DNA from 4 places in the Pseudomonas sp. KH_040 genome. Region 1 is predicted to be linked to each of the others. Evidence: riboswitches for the same ligand, from Rfam matches in the RefSeq annotation. Region 1 holds a riboswitch; each other region holds the start of a gene.
The links. A riboswitch is a leader RNA that binds a small molecule or an ion and turns the genes downstream of it on or off. The one in region 1 is predicted to bind cobalamin.
Positions count from the first base shown of each region.

Region 2: it holds a riboswitch for cobalamin, as region 1 does, so the genes downstream of both, AC3IUF_RS17040 (TonB-dependent receptor plug domain-containing protein) here and AC3IUF_RS12225 (ABC transporter substrate-binding protein) in region 1, are expected to answer to the same signal.
Region 3: it holds a riboswitch for cobalamin, as region 1 does, so the genes downstream of both, cobO (cob(I)yrinic acid a,c-diamide adenosyltransferase) here and AC3IUF_RS12225 (ABC transporter substrate-binding protein) in region 1, are expected to answer to the same signal.
Region 4: it holds a riboswitch for cobalamin, as region 1 does, so the genes downstream of both, cobW (cobalamin biosynthesis protein CobW) here and AC3IUF_RS12225 (ABC transporter substrate-binding protein) in region 1, are expected to answer to the same signal.

Region 1 covers NZ_CM174487.1:2,701,762-2,706,703, forward strand. Annotated here, with positions in the region: gene AC3IUF_RS12215 (ABC transporter ATP-binding protein) at 1-377, opposite strand, end outside; gene AC3IUF_RS12220 (FecCD family ABC transporter permease) at 374-1,378, opposite strand; gene AC3IUF_RS12225 (ABC transporter substrate-binding protein) at 1,387-2,400, opposite strand; cobalamin riboswitch at 2,545-2,738, opposite strand; gene AC3IUF_RS12230 (Ppx/GppA family phosphatase) at 2,781-3,716, opposite strand; gene AC3IUF_RS12235 (hypothetical protein) at 3,725-4,003, shown strand; gene AC3IUF_RS12240 (ParD-like family protein) at 4,126-4,353, shown strand; gene map (type I methionyl aminopeptidase) at 4,350-4,942, shown strand, end outside.
Region 2 covers NZ_CM174487.1:3,826,899-3,831,840, reverse strand. Annotated here, with positions in the region: gene AC3IUF_RS17050 (ABC transporter substrate-binding protein) at 1-51, opposite strand, end outside; gene AC3IUF_RS17045 ((2Fe-2S) ferredoxin domain-containing protein) at 48-407, opposite strand; gene AC3IUF_RS17040 (TonB-dependent receptor plug domain-containing protein) at 407-2,344, opposite strand; cobalamin riboswitch at 2,437-2,642, opposite strand; gene AC3IUF_RS17035 (autotransporter outer membrane beta-barrel domain-containing protein) at 2,809-4,942, shown strand, end outside.
Region 3 covers NZ_CM174487.1:1,948,690-1,953,631, reverse strand. Annotated here, with positions in the region: gene AC3IUF_RS08785 (cobyrinic acid a,c-diamide synthase CobB) at 1-1,115, opposite strand, end outside; gene cobO (cob(I)yrinic acid a,c-diamide adenosyltransferase) at 1,112-1,723, opposite strand; cobalamin riboswitch at 1,806-2,036, opposite strand; gene AC3IUF_RS08775 (hypothetical protein) at 2,200-2,784, shown strand; gene AC3IUF_RS08770 (PQQ-dependent sugar dehydrogenase) at 2,851-4,164, shown strand; gene AC3IUF_RS08765 (C40 family peptidase) at 4,297-4,833, opposite strand.
Region 4 covers NZ_CM174487.1:2,902,912-2,907,853, reverse strand. Annotated here, with positions in the region: gene cobN (cobaltochelatase subunit CobN) at 1-2,534, opposite strand, end outside; gene cobW (cobalamin biosynthesis protein CobW) at 2,538-3,611, opposite strand; cobalamin riboswitch at 3,711-3,922, opposite strand.

The sequences.
Region 1 (4,942 bases):
GTGAGCGCCTGCTCGACGATGGCATCGTCCGCCGCCGACCACGGTTGCAGTGCCGACAACCACGGCGTGCGCCCCAACGCTACGGCATCGAACACGCGAATGCCGTCGTCGGTGTCGGCCTGTTGTTCGACCACCGCCAGCTTCTGCGCAATGCTGCGCCGGGCCATTTTGCCCAAGCGCTGACCTTCGAGCAGCACCTCGCCGGCGCTCGGTTCACGCAGCCCGGCCAGCAACTTCAACAGGGTGGATTTGCCCGAGCCATTTGGCCCGACGATACCCAAGGTTTCGCCGCGCCGGACGTCAAGGCTGACACCGTTGAGCAACTCGGCGCCGCGTACCTTGAAGCTCAGACCAGAACAACTCAGAACACTGTTCATCGCGCGGACCTGCGGCCAACCAGAATCAAGGCGAACACCGGCGCACCGACCAGCGCGGTAATCACCCCGACCGGAATCACCTGACCCTTGATCAGCGTGCGCGACAGCACATCAGCAGCAATCAAAAACACCGCACCGCCCAAGGCACTGGCCGGCAGCAATCGCGCATGACCCGTACCGAGCAACAGCCGCGCGGCGTGGGGAATCACCAGCCCGACAAAGCCGATTGAACCGACAATCGACACCATCACCGCCGTCACCAGCGCCGCACAACCAATCAGCAAAATCTGCACCCGTCGCACCGGAATACCGAGGGATGCCGCCGAATCCGCGCCAAAGGTAAACGCATCCAGCGCCCGCCGATGCCACAGGCACACGACCAGTCCCAGCACGGCAACCGGCACTGCCAGCCATACCGATGGCCAGCGCACGCCACCGAGATTGCCCAGCAGCCAGAACATGATGCCGCGCGCCTGTTCGGAGCTGGCCGAACGAGTAATCAGAAACGCCGTCAGGGCATTGAATAACTGCGAACCGGCGATCCCGGCAAGAATGATCTGCCCGGTGCCGCTGGCCGAACCGCTGACTCGCGCCAGCAGAATCACCAGCACGAACGCCGTGACCGCGCCGGCGAAGGCACCGACTGACAATGAGATCATCCCCGCGCCAACGCCAAGCAGCGCGACCATCACCGCCCCGGTCGAGGCGCCGGCAGAAATCCCCAGCAAGTAGGGATCGGCCAGCGGATTACGCAGCAGCGACTGCAAAATCACCCCGCACGTCGCCAGACCGGCACCGCACGCGGCTGCGACCAGTGCGCGGGTCAGGCGGTAGTTCCAGACGATGCCTTCATCGATAGGATCCAGCGCGTATCCGGCGCCCCACAATTTGTTCGCCAGCACTTGCACGACCACACCCGGTTCAATCGAGGTTTCACCGATGGCCACGCCCGCAACCACTGCAATCAACAGCGTCGCCAGGGCCAGCAACGTACGGATCAGGCTGGCACTCATTGCGACAGGTCATAGCCGTTGATGGCCGTGGCCAGTTGCTCGATGCCGTCGAACATGCGCAAGCTCGCCTGCATGGCCATGGCGTCGAGAATGATGATGCGGTTGTGTTTCACCGCGTCCATGTTGCGTGTCACCGGATCGCTGCGCAGGAAGGCGAGTTTCTTTTCATAGTCGTCAGCGGGGAAGCGTCGACGATCCATGCGCGCGATCACGAGGAAGGTCGGATTGGCTTTGGCGATGGTTTCCCAGCCGACCGTTGGCCACTCTTCATCGGACGCCACCACGTTGCGCACGCCGAGGGTGCTGAGCATGAAATCGGGAATGCCTTTGTGTCCGGCCACAAATGGCTCGATGTCCATTTGTGCACTGGAGAACCACACCAGCGCGCTGGCATCCTTCAGTTGTTTACCTTGGGCGGTGGCAATCGACTTGGCGAGGCTGGCCTTGAGTTCGTCGTTGAGCCGCTGGCCACGCTCCTGCACATCAAAGATTTGCGCCAGTTGGCTCACGCTTTTGTAAATCGTCTCGATGCGAAACGGCGCCAGTCGCGTGCCATCGGCGCCGACGAGGTTGTCCTTGGCTTCGCAATCGGAAGGCAGCAGGTAGGTCGGAATCTTCAATTCATGAAATTGCTCACGGGTGCCGACCGCGCCTTGCGGGCCGACCATCCATTCCAGCTCCACGGCGACCAGTTCCGGGCGCTTGCCGATCACCGATTCGAAACTCGGTTCGTTATCGGCCAGACGCTCGATCTTGTCATTCTGTGTCTTGTATTTATTCAGCACGTTGTTGAACCACAACGAGGTGCCGACGACTTTGTCGCCCAGGCCCATGGCGTAGAGCATTTCCGTGCCGGCCTGGCCGATGGTCACGGTGCGCGTCGGTGCGTGTTGGAAATTGAGGGTGCTGCCGCAGTTTTCGATCGTCAGCGGATAGACCGTCGGTGCCGCTTGCGCCATGGCGCCAAGGCTCAGGCCGGTGATGAGGGTGGCGATGCGGGGCAGCAGCATGGGGCAGTCTCCAGGGGAACCGTACGGGGAGCGGGAGAGTACGGATCGGAAACACACCATCGAACGCGGTCAGGGAAACTGCGCAAGGCCGGTCATCAAAAGAAGAAGTACACGGCACGATGTCCTTCCCGGACACCCCGCCGGTTAGTAATCACTGTGCCGGCAGGTCTCCTGACTGATGCGTCATCGCCTGGCTCCGGCCTTCCCGGGATTCACCCAGTGGCAGTCGTGGAGCAGGCTCGGCACCTACAGTTGCGGGGGCAGTTCCGGTCAATGCTGTGCAAGCACCCCGGATTCCCTATTAGTCCCGTTCGGGAACCAGCGGCGGCATGGTAGTCGATCAAGCCGCTGAAGGGGAGACGAATCTGTCGTGGCGAGGATTAGTGCTGGCTCATCAAACCGTGCAAGACGCCTAAACGCAGGCCCGGTTCGGAGGGCAGCATTTGCGCGATGCCGAACACTTTGAACGCCGCCAGCATCAACACCAGACCGCCGGGCAGAATGCTCTGGCGATGGGGTTGCAGGCCGGCGAGCTTGAGCTGTTGCACGTTGTTCACTTTCAGCAGAAGTAACGACAGGCGCAGCAGTCCGCCGTAGGTGATGCCGTCCTGGCCGAAGTCGTTGAGGCGATTGGCCTTGAGCACTTTGGCCAGCATGCGCGCAGTGCCGGAAGAGCCGATGGTCTGCTGCCAGCCTTGCGCGCGATAGCGCTTGGCGACGTGTTCAAACTGCAGGATGGCGAAGCGTTCGGCCTCCTGTAGCGCGCCGGCGGACACATCGCCGCCGCGAAAGAATCGCGTGCTCAAGGTGCCGCTGCCGATGGCGATGCTTTCGGTTAACAAGGGTTGTGAGCCCTGGCCGAGGATCAGCTCGGTGGAGCCTCCGCCGATGTCGACCACCAGGCGCAGGTCGTCGGCGCTGGGCAAGGCGTGAGTTACGCCGGCGTAGACCAGCCGCGCCTCTTCATGGCCGCAAATGACGTCGATGGGAAAGCCCAGATGCCGCTCGGCACTGGCCAGAAACAGCTGCGCGTTATCCGCTTCACGCACCGCACTGGTCGCCACCGCACGCACCCGGCCGGCCTCGAAACCGCGCAGTTTCTTGCCGAATCGCGCCAATGCCTGCCAGCCGCGATCCAGTGCCAGTGCGTCCAGCGCACCGCCATCAAAGCCTTCGGCAAGCCGCACCGGTTCACGCAGGGTTTTCACTTCCTGAATCTGCAGGCCCTTTCGACTGCGCACCGACTGGCCGATCATCAGGCGAAAGGCATTCGAACCCAGGTCGATGGCGGCAAACAGCGAGGCGTCGTCTTTCATGGGAATCCTTGCAGAGCATCCGTCGCGAGGCTCAAGACGGTTTGCGAGGATTCTGCCGTGATCTTGATGACATCCTGATGACGGGGCAGGGGCGGTTGAATGAATTTGCGGCTGTCATGACACTGTCATTATCCGGCGTCTATGCTGCGGCCAATACATCGCGTGTTCTTAAAGTTTTTGCTGCCGAATTTGGCAGCTTTTTTTTGCCCGCGATTTGGCAATGCCGCGAACTGATCGTTCCCACGCTCCGCGTGGTAATGCCTCTAGGGACGCTCCGCGTCCAGTGACGCGGAGCGTCACGGGCTGCATTCCCACGCAGGAGCGTGGGAACGATCAGCGTGTGTGTTTGCAATTTTGGTGGATGCTTGGCTAATATACGATCCATATACACATCGTATCGGATTCATATATGGGCATCGTAAAGATTTCAGAGGACATGCACGAGAACCTGCGCATCTCCAGCAATGCGCTCAGCCGCTCGATCAACGCGCAGGCCGAGCACTGGATGCGCATCGGCATGCTCGCCGAACTGCACCCCAACCTCGACCACAGCGCCATTTGCCGCTTGCTGATCCGCGCCGAACAGAACGGCGGGCTGGATCTGCAACAACTGACTCAGGAAGCCGTCAGCGCATGAGAAACCAGATCAAGATCAACACCCCGGCCGACATCGCGCAATCGCGTGCTGCCGGCAAACTCGCCGCCGAGGTACTGGCAATGCTGGTGCCGCACGTCAAGGCCGGCGTCACCACAGATCAGCTCGATCAACTGTGCAACGACTACATCGTCAACGTGCAGAAAGCCGTGCCAGCCAACGTCGGTTATCACGGCTTCCCGAAAACCGTCTGCGCCTCGGTCAACGATGTGGTCTGCCACGGCATCCCGTCGGGCACACCTCTGAAGGATGGCGACATCGTCAACCTCGACATCGCGGTGATCAAGGACGGCTGGTTCGGTGATACCAGCCGCATGTACGTGGTCGGTGAGGCGACGCCTGAGGCGCAGCACCTGATCAAGACCACTTACGAGGCGATGTGCGCGGGTATTCGTGTGGTGAAACCTGGCGCCACGTTGGGCGACATCGGCCACGCGATCCAGACGCTGGCGGAGAAGGAAGGTTTCAGCGTAGTGCGCGAATATTGTGGGCACGGCATCGGCAAGATTTACCATGACGAGCCGCAGATTTTGCATTACGGCTTTCCCAATCAAGGCATGAAGCTCAAGGC
Region 2 (4,942 bases), 1.1 Mb from region 1:
TGCCGGCATTGAACAGAGCAGGGCGCCAAGCGCTAACAGGATCGATTTCATCCCTGCGCCTTGACCAGCAAATCCGCGACCACTTCACCGCCCACCAAATGCCCCTCGACCAGCCGCTGCACCTCTTCATGGCTGTGCACGCCATACCAGCAACGTTCCGGGTACACCGTCACAATCGGCCCCAGATTGCACGGAAACTGGCAGTGCGTGCGTGTCAGCAAGACACCGCCCGGCGTCTCGATATGATCGTGCGCCAGCAAATGCCGGCGCAGGGTTTTCCATAACTGCAAGGCACCGCGCTGGGTGCAGCGCGGGCCGGTGCAGAGGAACACATGGCGCGCATGCTCGGGCACATGCGACCAGTCCGGGTGCGTATCGACGCCGTCGACGGTTTTGATTTCACTCATCAGAAGCGGTACGTGTAGCGTACTTCGGAGGTGAACGGCCGGCCGAGGTTGTCGACGTTGCTCGAACGGCTGGTGACGTAGTCGCGGTCGAAGAGGTTTTCCACCAGCAGACTCACCCGGTGTTGGTGGGCGTTGTCGAGGTAGCGATAAGCGTCGGCGTCGACCACCGAATAATTGCCGTATTCGACTTGCTTCGAGCTTTTGATATCGCGGATGTAACGGATCGCACCGCCAACACCCCACAGGCGATTTTCCGATTCATAACCCACCCGCGAGCGGGCGAAGAAGCTTGGGATGTCGTTGATCGTCACACCGGTACGCGACTCGGTGAGGTTGCGGGTCATGTCCGCTTGCAGGCTCCACTGATCGTTGAGCGCCAGTTTCGCGTCCGCCTCGAAACCGCGCATCTGGATCGTGCCTTCACCGTTGACCCACTGAATGTCATTGAGGGTGATCAGGTCGTCGATCTTGCGTTTGAACAGGGTCACGCTGGCGCTGAATTCGCGATCCAGCAGCAGGCCCTTGTAGTCGACCCCCAGCTCCGTATTGCGGCTTTTTTCCGGTTTCAGGTTGCGGTTACCGATCTCGTCGCCCGGCTCGTTGACGAACAGTTGCTCGGCGTTCGGCAGTTTGTAGGCGCTGCCGTATTGACCGCGCACCGACCAGTTGTCGTTGAGGTCATACAGCGAAGTGAGCATGCCGACCGTGGCGCTGTCGCCACCGCTCATGGCCTCGTGACGCACGCCGATGCTCGGATGCCAGTCGGGCAGGGCGTCGATCTGCGGGCGCAGTTGCGTGTAGAACGCATGGGCTTCGGCCTTGTCGTTGTCGATGATCAGCACGTCGTCCTGGCCCTTGAACCACTGGTTGTCGCTGCCGAACACCAGCACATGGCCGCCGGGCAATTCAGCCTTGCCTTCGGCCTGCACACCCCAGTCGGTGAAGCCCCAATAGTCGTTGTGATTAATGACCTTGGTGCCGCCGCCATTGACGTTGTTGACCCGGGTGTAGCGCGTGTCCCAATCGTTGATATGGCCTTTGACGAAGTAGCTCAGGCGTTCGTTGAGGGTTTGCTCGAAGGTCGCCGTAGCGATTTGCTGCACGCGGTCGTTGGTGGTTTTGTGGTTGTCCACAGGGCGGGCGAAGTCGAGATTGGCGTCGGCGTATTGGTAGAACAGTTCCAGCCGCGCATCATCGCCAAATGACTGAATCGCCTTGCCGCCGAAGGTGGTGACTTCGTAGGCGCGGTTCTTCTCGCTGACGTTTTTCAGGTCGCGGTTGCGATACGGTTGATAGCCGTCGGAAACGTTGTGGCTGACATACGCCAGCAAACCGAGATCGCCGAAACCGTTATTGAAGATGTTCTCGACGCGAGCGTCTTCGGTGGTGCCGCCAAAGCTGTCCACGCCCAGATTCACTTCGCCGGCGGCTTTGCGCGATTGCGGGCTGCGGGTGACGATGTTGATCACGCCGGATACGGCTTGGGTGCCGAACAACAGGCTCTGGCCCCCTTTGAGTACTTCGATGCGTTCGATGGCGTTGGCTGGCAAAGTGTCTAGATAGAGGCCGCCGTACAGGCGATTGTTCAGGCGCACGCCGTCGAGCAGGATCAGCGTGTCATCGTTGCGCCCGCCCAGCAGCGAATAGGTGCCGTAGTCGAACGGGCCATTTTTCGGCGCCACGTACAGGCCGGGAATGAACATCTGCATGACGCGGCTGACATCGGCACTGGGGCCGGCGCGCTCGATCTGTTCGCGGCTGACGATCTCGACCTTGCTGCCGAACTTCGCCATGTCGGCGACCGTGGTCGACTCCACCGACGGTGCGGAAACGATTTGCTGATTGAGTTCCAGTGGTGTGTCGTCGGCCAGTAGCAGCGGGCTGAACAGGCAACCAAGAAACAGGGTTGGAGCAGAAGTGTAGAAAGGTCGAATCATTGTCTTCTCGAAAAGGATCTTCGCAGAAGAGCATGCAAGAGAAGGCATCGCGCACAGCCAATACCGGCCCATGCCCGCCCACCGCAGGATTTTGCCAAACAGCAATTCAGGCCGGTCTCCGGGCTCGCGCGTATCGAGGCTTTCACCTTCCCATGGCCGTCTAACCACAGTGGTGTATCGAAAGCATCACGCGCATACCGTTGCGGGGGCAGCACCGGACTTGTTCGAAAAGAACGTACCGGTTTCCCGTTTCACCCCATGCACGGCGGCATGGGACACCTGAAACTGGGCGGCATCTGAACATTCGAATGACCGTTCGTCAACTTGCCGATACAGGTACTCGACCCGCGAATTACCAACTTTGGAAATAACTACTAAGGTCTATAGCGGTAATCACAACGCAATATCGCGCGGCGTCGACAGGCGTGAGGGATTCGCCACGTACGCTGAACAGGGAGGTTCTCATGCACGGTGCCAGCGGCCATCCTCACGGTGGGCACGCCCCGCATTTCATTCGCAGCGCTTTACTGGTCGCCATGGCCAACACCCTGATGCTCGCAGACGCTCAAGCTGCGTGCGGGCCTCTGGCGGCGGGTGCCTACAACGTCTCGCAAACCTGTTTGCCGGCGGCCGGCGTCGATGCGTCGATCAGCACGCAGTCGGGCACTACCATTACCACTACGGCGGGTTCCTCGTTGAACAGTCGTGGCAACAATGCCAACACCACGCTGACACTCACTGGCACTACGGTAAACAGCACACCCCCAACGGCCGCCAACGCAGTGTTTGCCAATGTCATCGGCACCACCGGCAACGCCAGCCTCAGCGTCAATGGCGGGACCAACACGGTGAATGTCGGCGGCAGTGGCCTGGACGCGCTGGCGATCACCAATGCCAGCGCTGGCTCGTCGACGTTTTCGGTGAGTGCCGGCACCACGCTGAACATCCTCAATACCGTGGTCGGCAATGAACACGATGGCATCGACATCAACGCCAGCGGCGGCGGGGCGATCAACCTGAATCATCAGGGCAATGGCCAGATCACGTTGCTTGGCGGCAACGGCGTCTGGACCAAAGCCACGGGCAGTGGCGAGACCAACGTCAACGTCGGCAGTGGCGTGAATATTCTGGTCAACAACGATGATGCACTCTCGGCCGGTCTTCCGATCATTGACGACACTTTGCCGACTGCCGGCATTGGTAACCACGCCGGCGTGCATACCCGCGCAGTCAATGGCAACACCACACTGATCAACGCGGCGAATGTGCAAAGCATCGGCATGAACGCCTTTGGCTTGTTCACCGAGGGCGGCACAGGCAATACCCGCCTGACCAACAGCGGCAACCTGAGTACCAGCGGCCTCAACGGTTTCGGCATTCGTTCGTTTTCCAGCGTTGGCAGCATCGCCATCGTCAACGACGGCGCCATCACCACCACGGGTGGCGGCGCCCACGGTATCTATGCCAATGACAATGTCGGCGGCAGCGGTTCGATCAGCATCGAGAACAATGCTGCCATTAACGTCGGCAGCACGGCCAATGCCGCCGGTTCGCGGGCGATCTACGTGATCAAGCGCGGTACCGGTGATGTCGCGATCACGGGTAGCGGCAATATCAAAGTACTCGGCGACATCAACACCACCCGGGCCTACGCGATCATTGTCAGTGCCGAAAACAACAATGTGCTGATTGATTACTCGGGCGATCTGTTCGCCAGCGGGTTTGGCGCGGGCGGTATACGGGTCGATTCGACCGGCGGCAATGTTCAGGTCAACTACCGTGGCGATCGCATCGAAACCCTGCACAGCAACGCCAACGGCATCTATGCCTCGACGCAGTCGCCGACGGGCACGGTCAACGTCAATTCCGGCGGCACGATCATCACCCACTCGAACACTGGCTCGGGCGACGGCACGGGCATTGGTGCTTTTGGTATCCAGGCGCTGACGCTGGGCGGCGACGTCGGTGTCGTGTTCAACGGCCCGCTGATCGACGTCAACGGTCAGGGCGCGGCGATTCTGGCCGGCAATGCCTTCAACTCAGGCAGTGGGCTGGGCACATTGAGTGTCAGTAACAGCGGGGAGTTGATCGCGCGGGGCAATCAACAACGCGGTATCCGAACGTTTTCGGTCACTGGCGCGCAAAGTGTGGTCAACAGCGGCGCGATCCAGACCTTCGGTGCCAGCGACAGTCAGGGCATTCTCGCCCAGGCCTCGGGCGCCGCGAATTTGACCGTCAACAACAGCGGCGCGATCACTACTCGAGGCGTTGGCTCGTCGGCCATAGACGCCTTGACCGAGGGCGGCAGCGTCAATGTCAGTAACAGCGCCACGCTTCAGGGTGGGTGGGCCGATAGCAGCGGCATCGCCCTTGGCGGTGCGAGCCAGACGTTGACCAACTCAGGTGCGATCACTGCGCTTAGCGATGTCGCCGTACGCGCCGATGCGACCACACCGGGCACGACGTTTGCGCTCAACAATACCGGGCAGATAACCGGCGTTATGAATGCCGTCAGCGCGGCCAGCACGGTGGCCAACAGCGGCACCTGGACACTGCGCAATTTCACCGCCAGTAGTGCCAGCGGCAGTCGCGATACCT
Region 3 (4,942 bases), 750 kb from region 1:
CGCAACGATCCTTCCGGCAAATCCACTGCTTGCAGCGCCAGTGCAGCCAGACGCTTCTGCATCACCGCGTCGCCCTTAAGCAGCCCGACCAGCTCAGCGCGAGTACCCTCAACGTCGGTCAGCGAATCCAGCAGATAAAGCATCCCGCCACATTCGGCGAGCAACGGTTTGCCCGCTGCGTGATGCGCACGAATCGCCTCCAGCATCGCGGTGTTCTGCGACAACGCAAGGTGGTGCAATTCCGGATACCCACCGGGCAAATACAGGCTGTCCGCCTCAGGCAATTGCGTGTCGCGGATCGGCGAGAAGAAACTCAACTCGGCGCCCATCGCTCGCAACAGATCGAGACTCGCGCCGTAGGTGAAGGCAAACGCCTCATCACGGGCAACGGCGATTCGCACATTCTTCAGCAGCGGCTCTACAGCGATCACATCAGGCGCGGCGAATTCCACGGCCGGTGGCAGCGCTACCTCGCAACTGCTGGCCAATGCATCGGCGGCGGCATCGAGACGCACATCGAGGTCATTCAGTTCGCTGGCCTGCACCAGGCCGAGATGGCGACTCGGCAGTTCGATACCGGTCTCACGGGACAACGCGCCATACCAACGCAAACCTTCCGTGAGGCTGCCTTCGAGCAATTGCGCATGGCGCAAAGTGCCGACACGATTAGCCAGGACACCGGCAAACGGCAGATCCGGCTGATACTTCGCCAGGCCCAGCGCCAGCGCACCAAAGGTCTGCGCCATGGCCGTGCCGTCGATCACGCCGAGCACCGGCACGCCGAAGTGCCGCGCCAGATCGGCGCTGGACGGCGTGCCATCGAACAGGCCCATCACGCCTTCGATCAGAATCAGATCCGCCTCATTGGCGGCTTCCCACAACAGACGACGACTTTCCTGCTCGCCGACCATCCACATGTCCAGTTGATACACCGGCGCACCGCTGGCGCGTTCGAGAATCATCGGATCGAGAAAGTCCGGGCCGCATTTGAACACGCGCACCTTGCGCCCCTGATTGCGATGCAAACGGGCGAGCGCGGCGGTGACGGTGGTCTTGCCCTGACCGGAAGCCGGCGCGGCGATGAGCACCGCCGGGCAGTGACGTGGCTGATTCAAAGTTCGACGCCTTTCTGCGCTTTGATGCCAGCCTGGAAGGCGTGTTTGAGCATGCCCATTTCAGTCACAGTGTCGCCCATTTCGATCATTTCCGGCTTGGCCGCGCGACCGGTGACGATCACATGCTGCATCGGCGGACGCGCCTGCAAATCGCTGAGCACCTGATCGAGATCGAGGTAACCATGTTTGAGGGCGATGTTGAGTTCGTCGAGCACCACCAGACCGATCGACGGATCGCGCAGCAGTTCGCGGGACACGGCCCACGCGGCTTCGGCGGCGGCGATGTCGCGCTGACGATCCTGGGTTTCCCAGGTGAAGCCCTCGCCCATCACATGAAAGCGCACTTGCTCAGGGAAGCGGCGAAAAAACAGCTCTTCGCCGGTGCTGTTGCGGCCCTTGATGAACTGCACCACGCCGCACTGCATGCCGTGGCCCATGGCGCGGGCGAGCATGCCGAACGCCGAGCTGCTTTTGCCTTTGCCATTGCCGGTCAGCACCAGCACCAGCCCGCACTCGTCAGGCGAGTTGGCGATGCGTTCGTCGATCACGGCTTTTTTGCGCTGCATACGCGCCAGATGGCGTTCGTCGCGCTCGGGGGAATCGGTCATGGGGGGAGCTCTCCGTTGAGGCTGGATAACGGCGGGCAGGCACAAGAATAGACGGCAAAAAGCCTGGCATCGCCCACCGTGATGCCGCTGGATGGATCAGGCCGGTCTCCGGGCTCATGAGCGGCGTTTCGCCTGACTGCGCGCCTTCCCGCTTCTTTCGAGGCAGTGGCTCAAGGCGCAGTTTTCACTCATTTACCGTTGCGGGGGCAGCGCCGGGATCGTGGTGGTTCTTCGTGCGAAGACAACCCTCACCGGCTTCCCTGTTTCACTCTGTCGACGCAGGTCACAGAGCACCTGAAACAAGCCGCGAAGGTTAGAGGGTTGGGGGTGGAGCGTCAATTAAAGAGGTGGTCATCGGGCGAATAACTGCCGCCGATCAATTATCTGACGCCAATCTTGTGCCACACTGATACAAATGATATCAAAGAGCCATGCTTTTCCCGAAAAGCCCACTACAACAATAAAGGATGATGACGATGCAAGGCATGATCATCAGCAACCCGCGCCTGGAATTCCTGCGCCCGGTGCTTGAACGCTGGTTTGACTGTATCGACCGTTACAACGCCGTGCGCGGCGACAGCGACACCCCTTACTGGCATGACGAGAAAGCCAATCTCGGATTGCTCTCGGCCGCAGCCTGGATGGCTGAGCTGGTGACTTTGAACGGCACTGCCACGCGCAAGCAGAATGAAGAAGGCGAGCGCAATGCCCGCGCTGATCTGTTTCTGGCCGGTGCCGAAGACCGCGCCTTTATCCAGGCCACCCAGCGCTGGCCAAAGGTTACCAACCTCAATCTGACCCAAGCCCTGCTGGACATCACCAACGACGCCAAACGCATCAGCTACGCCAGCGACCTCAAGCTCGGCTGCCTGTTTGTCGCGCCGCAAAAAGCCCAGCACAGCGCCAGCCCCGAAGAGCTGCAGGACATGGTCGACGACCTGCAAAAGGAACACACTTGCGCGGTCGCCTGGTATTTCCCCTACGCCTACCGCAAGTTACGCAGCGAAGCCGGCAATTATCACCCGGGCATCGCCGTGCTGTTCAAGGAAGCGCGCGGTTGAGCAGTTGAACCATCGGGCTTGCGCCCTCCTCTATGATTAGGAATGCATTCATAGGGAAGATCAGCAATGCGCAAGCCCCAGCTCGTTTTTGTCATCGCCTTCGCCGGAGGACTCGCCGCCTGCGGTGAAACCTCCAGCCTGCAAGTCTCCGACGGCACCGGCCCGTCACCGAAGCTGCCCGAACCGAACAAGACCCTGATCCCGACGGTGAATATCGCCCCGGCGATCGGCTGGCCCGACGGCGGCAAACCGACAGCGGCGGCTGGCACCCAGGTCGCGGCATTCGCCGAAGGCCTCGATCATCCGCGCTGGCTCTATGTGCTGCCCAATGGCGATGTGTTGGTAGCGGAAACCAATGCCCCACCAAAACCGGATGACAGCAGCGGGATTCGCGGCTGGGTGATGAAGAAGGTCATGGGCAAGGCTGGCGCTGGCGTGCCAAGCCCAAACCGCATCACCCTGCTGCGTGACGCCGATCACGATGGCGTCGCCGAGACCCGCACGGTGTTTCTGCAAAACCTCAACTCGCCGTTCGGCATGACCCTGGTTGGCAATGACCTGTACGTCGCCGATACCGATCGCCTGCTGCGTTTCAACTACGAACCCGGCGCGACCGAGATCAAATCGCAGCCGATCAAGGTCGTCGATCTGCCCGGCGGCACGCTGAATCACCACTGGACCAAAAACGTCATCGCCAGCAAGGACGGCAGCAAACTGTACGTCACGGTCGGCTCGAACAGTAATGTCGGCGAAAATGGTCTGGATAAAGAAGAAGGCCGCGCGGCGATCTGGGAAGTCGATCGGGCGACCGGCAATCACCGCATCTTTGCCTCGGGCATCCGCAACCCCAATGGCCTGGCCTGGGAGCCTGTCAGTGGCGCGCTGTGGACAGCGGTCAACGAACGCGACGAAATCGGCAGTGATCTGGTGCCGGACTACATCACTTCCGTGAAGGACGGTGGTTTTTATGGCTGGCCGTTCAGCTATTACGGCCAGCACGTCGATGTGCGTGTGTCGCCGCAAAATCCGGACCTGGTGGCCAAAGCCATCGCCCCGGATTACGCAGTCGGACCGCACACTGCCTCACTGGGTCTGAGCTTCGCCGAGGGCAACACGCTGCCGGCGCAGTTCAAGGAAGGCGCGTTCATCGGCCAGCATGGTTCATGGAACCGTAAACCGCACAGTGGCTACAAAGTGATTTTCGTGCCGTTTACCGGTGGCAAGCCGAGTGGCAAACCGGTGGATGTGCTGACCGGTTTCCTCGACAAGGACGAGAATGCACTAGGTCGCCCGGTGGGCGTGGTGATCGATCAGCAAGGTGGCTTGCTGGTGGCGGATGATGTCGGCAACAAGGTGTGGCGAGTGTCGGCCAGCAAATAATTTTCGCCATGCACAAACAACTGTAGGAGTGAGCCTGCTCGCGATAACTTCGTATCAGTCGACATCATCATTGACTGAACGACCGCTATCGCGAGCTGGCTCACTCCTACATGGGATTGTGGGCTGCTTGAATTACGGGTTATGCGCCAGATGCTCCGGCTGCAACACCCGCTTGGCACTCAGATAAGCTTTCTGCCAGTACGCCTTCGACAGGCTGTCCAGCTTCACCGTGCCGCCCGTGGCCGGCGCATGCACGAAGCGCCCTTCCCCGACGTAAATCCCCGCATGACTGACCTGCGAGCCGCCATTGGTGGCGAAGAAGATCAGATCGCCAGTCTGCAAGCCTTCTTTGCCGACATTCGGTGCCTGCATGACGATCAGCTCACGCGTCGAACGCGGCAAAGAGATGCCCGCCGCATCACGGTAGACAAAACCGATCAGCCCGCTGCAATCAAAGCCTGAATCCGGCGTGTTGCCGCCCCAACGATAGGGCGTGCCGACCAGACCGAGCGCGCGAAACAGCACGTCTTCAGCAGCAGGCGAAAAAGCTTGGGAGGGGCCGAACACGACCGGTGCGCGAACCACCGGCGCAGGAGGCGGTGTGCGACTGGCGCAGGCGCTGAGCAGCGCTGCGAAGAAGATCAAAGTGAGGCGGGCCGACATCGTCATAAGCAGAACATCCTGATCTGGCTGCGGCTTTTTCTGCCGATGGACAGAAAACAAAACCGCCTGCGTGAGCACGCAGGCGGTTTGCCATCAATATAGATACAGGATTCTA
Region 4 (4,942 bases), 200 kb from region 1:
GGGGCGACGACTTCGCGCAGATGGTCGATGATTGCGCTGACTTCAGCCCACGCCGGCCCCTGTGGGAGCGAGCCTGCTCGCGAAAGCGGTGGATCAGGTAAATCTTTAGCGACTGATACGACGCCTTCGCGAGCAGGCTCGCTCCCACAAGGGATTTGCAGGGACTCGGAGATCAACGCGGTGGCAAACAGTTCGAGGCGTTCGCGGGTGTCGCCGGCGCTGCGCCAGACTTCCTCGCTTTGCGATTGCAGCTCTGCCGGGCGCGGGCCGGTCCATGGATCGGCTAGCGCGCAATCGAGCGGATCGAAACCGAGTTCAAAGGCTTTGGCCAACGCGCGCAGCAGGCTCGATTGCGCGCCCTTGCCGTCTCCGCGTGGAATGCGCAGCAGCGCCAGCAACGTATCAATGCGCAATCGCCCGCTCGGTGACTCGCCGAAAATGTGCAAGCCATCGCGAATCTGCGATTCCTTCAGATCACACAAATACGTATCCAGACGCGGCAGCCAGATCGCCGCATCGGCGTCACTGTCCAGCCCGGCATCAAGTTGCAGTTCTCGATCGATCTGCGTCTCGCGCACCAATTGCAGAATGTCGCGCTGCAACTCGCGAGCGCGGCGCGGATCGAGCAGTTGTGCTTCGTAATATTCGTCAGCCAACAGTTCCAGATTGCGCAATGGGCCGTAGGTTTCGGCGCGGGTCAGCGGCGGCATCAGGTGATCGATGATGACCGCTTGCGTGCGTCGTTTCGCTTGGGCGCCCTCGCCCGGGTCGTTGACGATAAACGGATAAATGTTCGGCAGCGGCCCGAGCAATGCGTCCGGCCAGCAATTCTCCGAAAGCCCGACGCCTTTGCCCGGCAGCCACTCAAGGTTGCCGTGCTTGCCGACGTGAATCACGCCGTGGGCACCGTAGGTGTTGCGCAGCCAGAAATAGAACGCCAGATAGCCGTGCGGCGGCACCAGATCCGGGTCGTGATAGACCGCACTCGGATCGACCTGATAACCGCGCGCCGGTTGAATGCCGACGAAGGTCAGGCCGAAACGAATGCCGGCGATCATCATGCGACCGTCGCGGCACATCGGATCGTTTTGCGGCGCACCCCAGCGCTCGATAACGGCGGTGCGATTGGCCTCGGGCAGCGCGTTGAACATCGCTAAATAAGCGTCCATCGCCAGGCTTTGCTGGCACGGACGCAGGTCAATCGTGTCGAGATCGTTGCTGACGCCACCGAGCAATTGCTGGATCAACTCGGTGCCGCTGCTCGGCAATTCTGCGGTGATCGGATAACCTTCAGCCTGCAACGCGCGAAGGATATTCAGCGCCGCTGCCGGCGTGTCGAGGCCAACACCGTTGCCGATGCGCCCATCACGGGTCGGGTAGTTGGCGAGGATCAACGCGATGCGTTTTTCGCCATTCGGCACCCGCGCCAGATCGATCCAGCGCCGCGCCAATTCGGCGACAAAATCCATGCGCTCAGGCTGCGCGCGATAGCAGACCACGTCGGACTGGCTGCGCTCACTGCGCCAGGCCAGATCCTTGAAACTGATCGGCCGGCTGATGATGCGTCCGTCGAGTTCCGGCAAGGCAATGTGCATGGCCAGATCGCGCGGGCCGAGGCCCTGCTCGCTGGCGCGCCAACCGGGCTCGTTGTCCTGCGCGCAGATCGCCTGAATCACCGGGATGTTGCGGCGAAACGGCCGCAGATGCGGCGCTTCGGGGCTGGACTGAGCGAATCCGGTGGTGTTGAGAATCACCCCCGCCTCGACGTCATCCAGCCAATCCTCGACCACCGCCAGGCAGCCGGGCTCTTTCAGACTGGCCACCGCGATCGGCAGCGGATTCAGCCCCGCTGCCTGCAAGCGCTGGCAGAAAACATCGATAAAAGCAGTGTTCGCCGCCTGCAGATGCGAACGATAAAACAGCACCGCCGCCACCGGGTTTTCCGGCAGCCATTCGGCTTGCCAGTCACTCAGTGCGGCGGAGGTTTTATTGGGGTGGTAAATCGCCGTGCGCGGCAGGGTCTGCGGCTCTTCCCAAGGGTAATCGCGGCCGAGCCAACGGCTGGCCAGACAGCGGAAGAAGTCCAGCGCATTGCCCAGGCCGCCCTGACGCAAGAACTGCCAGAGCCGGTCGCGATCCTCGGCGCTGACGGTGCTCAAGTCGCTGAGCTCCGGGTCGGGCCGGTCATCGCCCGGCACCAGAATCACCTGCACACCGCGCTCGGACAGCTCGATCAAACGCTCAACGCCATACCGCCAATAGGCGATGCCGCCGTGCAGCGAAATCAAAATCACCTTGGCGTGGCGCAGCACTTCGTCGACGTACAGATCGACCGAAGCGTGATTCTGCACCTGCATCGGATTGGCCAGACGCAGGCTCGGATAATCCTCGGGCAACTGCTGCGCGGCCTCGGCGAGCAGCGCCAGGCTGGAGTCGCCGCTGCACAGGATCACCAGCTCGGCGGGGGTTTGTCCAAGGTCGGCAATGTTGTCATCCGAGACGAAACCGCCGGGCTGGGTCCTGAGCAGGTGCATGGTTTAAACGCTGAGCGCGGCGCGCAGTTGCGCTTCGAGTTGCGCCGCGTCGAGTTCCTGACCGATCAACACCAGACGGGTAACGCGTGCTTCATCGGCGCCCCACTGACGGTCGAAATGCTTGTCGAAACGCGTGCCCACGCCCTGGATCAGCAGGCGCATTGGCTTGTTCGGAATGGCGGCGAAACCTTTGACCCGGAGGATGCCGTGCTTGACCACCAATTGCGTCAGGGCGTCGAGCAGCAGGCTTTCATCGGCTTGCGGCAGTTCGATGGAGATCGAATCGAAGGCGTCGTGATCGTGGTCATCGTGGTCGTCATCGCCTTCACCGTGGTGGTGATCATGATGGCTGTGACGGCTGTCGATGTGTTCTTCGGAACCGGCGCCGAGGCCGATCAGCACGTCCAGTGGCAGACGACCGTTGCTGGCTTCGATGATCTTCACCGCTGGCGGCAGCTCTTCGGCGACTTCAGCGCGAACGCGAGCGAGATCTTCCGCGCTGGTCTGGTCGGCCTTGTTGAGGATGACGAGGTCGGCGCTGGCCAGTTGGTCGGCGAACAGTTCGTGCAGCGGCGATTCGTGATCGAGGTTCGGATCGAGTTTGCGCTGGGCATCGACCTGATCCGGGAACGCGGCGAAAGTGCCGGCAGCGACGGCCGGGCTGTCGACCACAGTGATCACCGCGTCAACGGTGCAGGCGCTGCGGATTTCCGGCCACTGGAAGGCTTGCACCAGCGGTTTTGGCAGGGCCAGGCCCGAGGTTTCGATAAGGATGTGGTCGAGATCGCCGCGACGGGCAACCAGTTCGCGCATCACCGGGAAGAATTCTTCCTGAACGGTGCAGCACAGGCAGCCGTTGGCCAGCTCGTAAACGCGGCCGGTGGCTTCTTCTTCGGTGCAACCGATGGTGCATTGCTTGAGGATTTCACCGTCAATGCCCAACTCGCCAAACTCGTTGACGATCACCGCGATACGACGGCCCTGAGCGTTGTCGAGCATGTGCCGCAGCAGCGTGGTTTTGCCCGAACCGAGGAAGCCGGTGACGATGGTGACGGGGAGTTTGGCCAGTGTTTTCATCGGTATGCCCTTTGGCAAGCGGCGGGCATACGGGACGAGAACCGGCAACGCGCGTGCGTGCCCGGAGAGTTCGCCACCGGATCACCCCGCCCGGTTGAATTGAGAATCTGTGACGAGGCAGGTCTCCTGGCTGACGGCGTTCAGGCGCTGGGCCTGGCGTTTGCTGCGCCTTCCCGCGGGCTCATCAGTTGAGCTGGCAGTGGCGTGGCAGCGAACATCACCGTTCACAGTTGCGGGGGCAGCCGCGGCATTGACCGCGTTCCCTTCTTAGCTTCGGCAACGGCCGAAGAACCTCGAAGGCGCAAGGCTACGCATCGTCTAAGGGTGGGTCAATGGGCGTTGAGATTTGGTTTTGGGGGCATATCCGTTGCTGCGGGTGCTGCCGCTGGCGGTTTCGCTCTTACAGCGAGTCCCTTTTTCAAACGCCAAAAAGGAACCAAAAGGCTTTGCCCCGGCGTACGGCACTTCGCTGAGGCTCAGTGTTCCCTCGCTACGGTGTCCATCCGGGGGCATCGCCTACGGTTTGCTTCGCTGCACCTCCTCTCGATGTGTTCGACTTCGTCGAACGGCGCTGCGCGCCTAACCCCCGGATGAACACCTTCGCTCGGCCTGCCGAAGGGGCAAAAGATCAAAAGCCAAAGCCAAAGCCAAAGCCAAAGCCAAAGCCAAAGCCAGATCAAGAGCCCCTCACCCTAGCCCTCTCCCGGAGGGAGAGGGGACTGACCGAGTGGTTTGGTAGGGTTACGCCGACGTGAGATATCGCGTTGAACTCAAGCTTTGAAAAGCACATAAATCGGCTTCCTCTACCTCGGGAGATTGGACTGATCGAGGCGTTTGGGGGAGGTACGCCGACGTGCGATACCGCGTTGAACTCAGATTTTGAAAGGCCCAAAAATCGGCTCCCTCTCCCTCGGGAGAGGGCTGGGGTGAGGGGCGAATCCACCACAAATCCAAAGCCGAACACGCTGTGCTCCTCACCACTCAATAGGCCGAGTGTCAGCTCGCCTGCTCTTGATCTTGATCCACGGGCGACGTCGGAAGGCTGAGTGGAGGGATTGATCCGGGCGTGGGAGCGCAGCGACCGTTTGGCGCAGCCAAACACAGCGGGAGTAGGTGCAGCGAAGCAAACCGGAGACGCTGCGCCCGGATCGATCCCGGAGCGAAGGAACCCCGAGCCCCAGCGAGCGGGCCGCACGTAGGAGCAAGCCTTTTTGGTTACTTTTTTCTGGGCCGGCACTCCGGGCGTCTGGAAAAAGTGACCCGCCGTAAGGGCGGAACCCTAATCAGCAACACCCGCAGCAACGGATATACACCCAAAAATTGACCAAAAC